3 regions of the Bacteroides mediterraneensis genome follow, and region 3 is predicted to be linked to each of the others. Evidence: riboswitches for the same ligand, from Rfam matches in the RefSeq annotation. Region 3 holds a riboswitch; each other region holds the start of a gene.
What was found. A riboswitch is a leader RNA that binds a small molecule or an ion and turns the genes downstream of it on or off. The one in region 3 is predicted to bind cobalamin.
Positions count from the first base shown of each region.

Region 1: another riboswitch for cobalamin. It lies ahead of OIM59_RS00140 (anaerobic ribonucleoside triphosphate reductase); the one in region 3 lies ahead of OIM59_RS01830 (TonB-dependent siderophore receptor).
Region 2: another riboswitch for cobalamin. It lies ahead of OIM59_RS15420 (TonB-dependent receptor); the one in region 3 lies ahead of OIM59_RS01830 (TonB-dependent siderophore receptor).

Region 1 covers NZ_DAJPEN010000001.1:30,464-32,729, reverse strand. The annotation lists gene OIM59_RS00145 (CCA tRNA nucleotidyltransferase) at 1-877, shown strand, start outside; cobalamin riboswitch at 1,133-1,321, shown strand; gene OIM59_RS00140 (anaerobic ribonucleoside triphosphate reductase) at 1,348-2,266, shown strand, end outside.
Region 2 covers NZ_DAJPEN010000001.1:3,616,871-3,619,136, forward strand. The annotation lists gene OIM59_RS15420 (TonB-dependent receptor) at 1-1,012, opposite strand, end outside; cobalamin riboswitch at 1,096-1,298, opposite strand; gene OIM59_RS15425 (helix-turn-helix transcriptional regulator) at 1,423-1,749, shown strand; gene OIM59_RS15430 (nitrophenyl compound nitroreductase subunit ArsF family protein) at 1,815-2,258, shown strand; gene OIM59_RS15435 (aromatic aminobenezylarsenical efflux permease ArsG family transporter) at 2,262-2,266, shown strand, end outside.
Region 3 covers NZ_DAJPEN010000001.1:470,574-472,839, reverse strand. The annotation lists gene OIM59_RS01830 (TonB-dependent siderophore receptor) at 1-1,335, opposite strand, end outside; cobalamin riboswitch at 1,395-1,611, opposite strand; gene OIM59_RS01825 (potassium/proton antiporter) at 1,988-2,266, shown strand, end outside.

The DNA of each region.
Region 1 (2,266 bases), 440 kb from region 3:
CGACGAGACCTTTGCGGCACTGGAACGCAACAAGGACCGTATCAAGATTATCTCCCGCGAACGTATTGCCGACGAACTGAACAAGATACTCTTGTCGCCGGTTCCGTCGAAAGGGTTTATCGACCTGGACCGCTGTGGACTGCTGGAACTGATTTTCCCGGAGCTGGTGGCTCTGCAAGGAGTGGAAGTACGCAACGGACGCGGACACAAGGATAATTTCTACCATACCCTGGAGGTGGTGGACAACATCTCCAAAGTGACCAACGACCTGTGGCTGCGCTGGGCAACCCTGCTCCACGACATCGGCAAACCGAGAACGAAACGCTGGGAACCCAAGGCGGGATGGACTTTCCACAACCATAACTTCATCGGGGAAAAGATGATTCCGGAAATCTTCCGCAAGATGAAGCTCCCGATGAACGAGAAGATGAAATACGTGCAGAAGCTTGTGGGACTGCACATGCGCCCCATCGTCATTGCCGACGAGGAAGTGACCGACTCGGCCGTACGCCGTCTGCTGTTTGAGGCCGGCGACGACATCGACGACCTGATGATGCTCTGCGAGGCCGACATCACCTCGAAGAACGAAGCCCGCAAGCAGCGCTTCCTGGACAATTTCAAGCTGGTGCGCCAGAAACTGAAGGATTTGGAAGAGAAAGACCGTATCCGGAACTTCCAGCCGCCGGTAGACGGGGCGGAAATCATGCACGTGTTCAACCTCCAGCCTTGCCGTGAAATCGGCAGCCTGAAAAGTTCCATCAAGGACGCCATCCTCGACGGGGTGATTCCCAACGAACACGATGCAGCCTTCGACTTTATGCTGAAAAAAGCGGAACAGATGGGCCTGACACCGGTCAACCTGCCCGAAAAAAAATAATCTGCCGTCTCTCACGACGCACGTACGCATGTTGCTGCCGAGTATCGTGAGAGACTTTACCTTCTCCTATCCTCCTCTCTTCTTAAACTAAGGAATAATACAGAAGTTTCCAACATTAAAATACCAGTATAAATTACAGTTCGCCAAAATATAGCTCCACAGCATACTGTAAGCCGAATTTACACTGAAAAAGTTCTCCAAATTTAGAAACTTGTCTAAATTTCCATTTTTTATTTTCCTCCCAAACGTCTATCTTTGCCTCACTTTTCCGAAGGTAACTTAACCGTTTCAAAAGGGAATGCCGTGCAAATCGGCAACAGTACCTGCTGCTGTGATTCTTGTGGAAACCGTGACACGCTCTGCAAGCCACTGTGAGCCTGCTCATGGGAAGGCGTCTACGGCGAGAGATCAGTCAGAAGACCTGCCCGGAAAAGCCTAAATTTATGTCTCACTCTTTAATTTACAGAAAAATGAATCTGACAGAAATCCGTATCATCAAGCGCGACGGAAAGCAGGAGAACTTTTCGGCCGCCAAAATCACCAATGCCATCAGCAAAGCGTTCAAGGCCACCGGCATCGACTTCCAGGAGGAGGAAATAGAAGGTATCACCCGGCAGGTGGTGTCGCATTTCACCCAACAGACCATCGGGGTGGAAGACATTCAGGACCTCGTGGAAAACGAGCTGATGAAAGTACAGCCGGAGGTGGCCAAGAAATACATCATCTACCGCCAGTGGCGCAACACCGAACGGGAGCGTAAAACGCATATCAAACACATCATGGACGGCATCGTGGCCATCGACAAGAACGATGTGAACCTGAGCAACGCCAACATGTCGAGTCATACGCCAGCCGGACAGATGATGACGTTCGCTTCTGAAATCACCAAGGATTACACCTACAAATATTTGTTGCCCAAGCAGTATGCCGAGGCACACCAGTTGGGCGACATCCACATTCACGACTTGGATTATTATCCCACTAAAACGACGACCTGTATCCAGTACGACCTGGACGACCTGTTCGAACGGGGTTTCCATACCAAAAACGGCAGTATCCGTACGCCGCAGTCCATCCAAAGCTATGCCACACTGGCCACCATCATCTTCCAGACCAACCAGAACGAGCAGCATGGGGGACAGGCTATTCCGGCCTTCGACTTCTTCATGGCCAAAGGAGTACTGAAAAGTTTCCAGAAAATTCTGGCTACACATCTCGGCCTGTTGTTCGACCTCAAAGGGATAGAAACGGAGGAAAAAGAAATCCTTCAGGGCATACGCACACATTTCCAGCGCATCGAAGCCGAAGAAGAGACCCTTCACGCTTTCCTCGGCTTCCTGGACGACAAAGGACTTGCGCTGACGCGGGGGGAACTGGACTACGTGCTGC
Region 2 (2,266 bases), 3.1 Mb from region 3:
TCAGCGTCCAGCGGTTAGCCAGAGAAGCATACACTTCCTGCTGGTAATAATGATTGTTGGTGTACATCAGCGACTCGTCCTTGTGCGGATCGGCCAGGTAATGCAGGTAATCATACGCATATTTCACGTGCGCCATCAGACTGTACCAGTCGGCCACATCCTTCTTGAACGCCCCCTGCGTAAAGAAATTCGTATCCCACTGCCGGTCCTCGTGCGAGAACTTGTTGCGCACAATCGCTCCCGGGTATCCCCGTTCCGAACGATACAAGTACGACTTCGCCCGCCAATAACCCCGCGGCAGTTTTCCATAAAAGCCCCCTTCCATCCGCAACGCATTCACATCACCGTTCTGCCGCACGGCAGTGGTATCATACCCGTCCTGCTTGCGGTAGGAGAACTTATATTTTCCCGTGGTGTACAAGTATTCCGCACTCCACGACGTGCTCACCTTCTCCGTCAGCTTCCGTTCCCACAGCAGGGAAGGATTGGCCAGCCCGAACGAACCCGTCTTGAAAGTCGCCTTGACATGCTGCAATTCTTTTCCGGAAAACACAGGCACCCGGGACTGCAAATAAATGGAACCTGCCGAACCGAAATCCTTGGCCGGCTGGAAAATGGCACTCTTCTGTCCGTTGTACAAGGTGACAGACTCCATATTGTCGAGCGAGAAACGTCCCAAATCGACCGTCCCGTTCTGGGCATTCCCCAGCTCCACGCCGTCGTAGAACACCCCCACATGGTTCGTGCCCATGCTCCGGATATTGACCGTCTTCAGACCGCCCACACCGCCATAATCCTTTATCTGCAAACCCGAGAAATACCTCAGGGCATCTGCCACGCTGTGCGACGACAGCCGACTGAGCTGTTCACCCGCCAGTTGCTGCACGGGTATCACTTCCTTGGGCAACGCACGTACCGTGACCACCACTTCGTCCAAATGCTGCAAACTGTCGAGCCTGCTCTGCGAACGAAGGGGCACAGCACTCCCTAGGCATAGGATACCCCCCAGCATGACAGACAGAAACTTCCGTCTACCCATACTTTTTCCGTACTAATTGAAAATCCAAATCGTTTTAACCACCTAATCCCACGAGTGTGGTTAACATGTATGATGGCAGGTCTTCTGACTTACTCCCCTCCTGGAGCCTTCCCGATTGTGTTCAGTCATCAGTGGCATGAGTCTTTTCCAGCAGGTTGAATGGAGCTTACAGCAGCGGGACTGTTCAGGACTTGCACCTGATTCCCTTTTCATCCGAGGGCCTGAACAGACACTCGGAACCATTCCGATGCAAAGGTAATACAATTTGACAAATTTTTCTTATAAAACGGACAAAATATTTTATCTTGTTAAAAAAATCCTCTTATGTTGCCCATTTATTTCATTATTCGTAATTTTGCGAACAGCAAACAAAGCAAAAGCCTATGACTGCTAAAAAATACACAGAGGAACAAGAACGGATAGCCCGGTTTGCCAAGGCCATGGGCCATCCTGCCCGCATGGCCATCCTGCAATTCCTGCTACAACAGGAAAGCTGTTTCTTCGGCGACATCCACGATGAACTGCCGATAGCCAAAGCTACGGTTTCGCAACATCTGAAGGAACTGAAAGAAGCCGGACTGATTCAGGGAGAAATTGAGCCGCCCAAGGTGAAGTATTGCATCCACAAGGAAAACTGGGCACTGGCCCAGAAGATGTTTGCCGACTTCTTTGGACAGCCTGTTTGCAAGAAAAAGGGCTGCTGCAAATAAGCAGGCTCTTTTTTGTCCTAATCGTTCGTTGTTTTACGAAAGACTAACATAAATAAAAAAGAAACATGAAAAGAATGCTATTTTTACTCGCCACCTGCCTTCTGCTCTCCTCTTGTGGAATGAATTCCCGGAATGAGACCACGGCACAAACGGAAACACAGACTGAAACCATCAAAGACGGAGTGGAAGTGCTCTATTTCCATGGGAAACAACGATGCGCCACGTGCATCGCCATCGAAAAGAACACCCGAGCTGTAACAGACAGCCTGCAGACCGTCTCTTCAGACCACACCGGACTGACTTTCCGCATCATCGATATCTCCAAAGCTGAAAACGAGGAGCTGGCCCGAAAATATGAAGTCACCTGGTCGTCCCTGTTCCTTGTACGCCACAAGAACGGACAAGAAACCGCCGAGAACCTGACCGAATTTGCCTTTAAAAATGCCCGGAAATCACCCGAGACTTTCCAGGCCGGACTGGCAAGGAAAATCCACGAAATGCAGCAATAAATCATGGA
Region 3 (2,266 bases):
TCGCAATCCGGTTTCCTCAAAAGGCTTCCATGACACACTAAACGCAGGAGAAAGACGCTTACGGTCTGCAGCCGCCGTTCCAATACGCACATTTTCCGTAATATAGGTATTCAATAAAGAAGCAGTAGCCGTAAAAGAAGCACGTTGATATTGGGCAGCCAGGACCGTCAACAACGTATAACGCTGCGGAAACTGGCACTTTTCCAGATTCGTATGCAAATAGTTATACACAAAATCTTGTGCCAACGACAAAGAGAATCCTTTTCCCAAGTCTCCCCACAAAGTGGCAGACAAATAGGTCTCCGTCTGTCTATAACGGTCATCGGTGATACCTGAGGCCTCATCATTGTAATCCCGGTTCCAGCTATAATTGAACTTACCCGAAGCCTGAAGTTTAAGACGGTCGGAAAAACGGTTCTCATATCGGAATTGCCCGAAATAGTTTTTGTCAAAAAGTCGTTCTGCCGCATAGGGATTGTCATAAACCACACCTCCCGGCAATCCACGCTCCGAATCAAAAAGATAAGCTTTTACCTGTAAATCTTGTTTGGAAGTCAGGTTTGTATACAAGGTAGCTTCCGCACGGTAAGTCCGTATGTCACTATTATTCCGCTTACTGTCAATCAGACTGTTCCCATTCCACATTTTAAAGGGATAATTGCCGTCTGCCCGCAAAAAATCGCCATATACAGACAGGGATGTTTTAGCAGACAGGCGCTGATTGTATAATATGGAAGGATTTACCAAACCGAAAGAGCCGGCCTTCAAATTGGCATTGATATGATACGATGTTTCCTGGAAATCAGGTCGGGCAGTCTGAATGCTCAACACACCCGCAGAAGCAAAAGCACGTGCAGTCTGATAAATATCGTCACTCTGTCCTATCGTCATGGTGAGTTGGGACACGTTATCCAAAGAAAAGCGAGAGATGTCTACCTGACCTGACTGACAGTCACTGACAGCTACCCCATCATAAATCACTCCCGTATGCTGACTTCCCAAGCTACGGACAGAAATCGTTTTCAATCCTCCGATACCTCCATAATCTTTTACCGTCACTCCCGAAAAATGGCGCACGGCATCGGCTACTTCATGCACCCCCAGACGCTCCATTTCCATTTTTCCCATCACCTGCAAGGGGGAAGTAGCTTTCACGGCCTGAGGAGTCTTACGCACGCTCACCGTCACATCCGGAATCTGATGCACTTTTCCCGTAATGCTGTCCGAATCGGCCTGCTGTGCAAAAACACTCCCCACTCCTGTAAGGACACACAGGCACACGAGTATAAAAAAGCGATACCCGACCCTGAAAGCCGGTTCATTCCATCTTTTCATTTAAATTTTTAATTGTAATTCTACATTACGCACGTTCTTGCCATCCTTTCCTCGAGAATGCAAGCATGACTTCGTTTTGCAGGTCTTCTGACTTACTCCCGTTTGTCTTGCCTTCCCATCTTTCATTGAAAGACAGTGGCCTCGTAGTCGGTAGACAAACGTCGAAACGCTGGAGTTCACAGCAGCGGGACTGTTCGGGACTTTCACCCGATTCCCTTTTCATCCGTGATTTCGCCGAACGGAAATCCAAACGGAACAAAACATTGCAAATATACGGTTTTCTTGAAAAACAAAAATAAATTTCTACAAAATTATAGTACAATCCTTTTCTTCCTTACACATTCTTTGAAACTCCCTCACATATTCTTCAAAACACTTCCATAAATTCTCTGTTCCACTGTTTGGTTTTTGTATTTCACACTGTGAAATATATATCCCACACTGTGGTTTTTATATCCCACAGTGTGGGACAGAGAAATTATCCGGTAATTTTCATTTTCACACAAGGATGCCTGAAAAAAATGATACGGACGAACCAAAATAAAAAATCCACAAAAATTTTCATGAAAAGCCCTTATCCACAAAACATTTTCTTACCTTCGGACATTAATATTTACACAAACCTTTACTTTTATTAATCACTTAAGGCATTATGATTTTTACGGCAGAAAATATTTTGATGATTGGGTCAATCCTGATTTTTTCCAGTATTCTTATCAGCAAGACCGGATACCGGTTTGGAATCCCTACCCTCTTACTCTTTCTTGTGGTGGGAATGCTTTTCGGAAGCGACGGACTGGGATTGCAGTTCAACAGTGCTTCGGATGCACAGTTTATTGGTATGATGGCATTGAGCATCATCCTTTTTTCCGGAGGTATGGACACGAAATACGGCGACATCAAGCCAGTACTCACTCCGGGAATTGTTCTG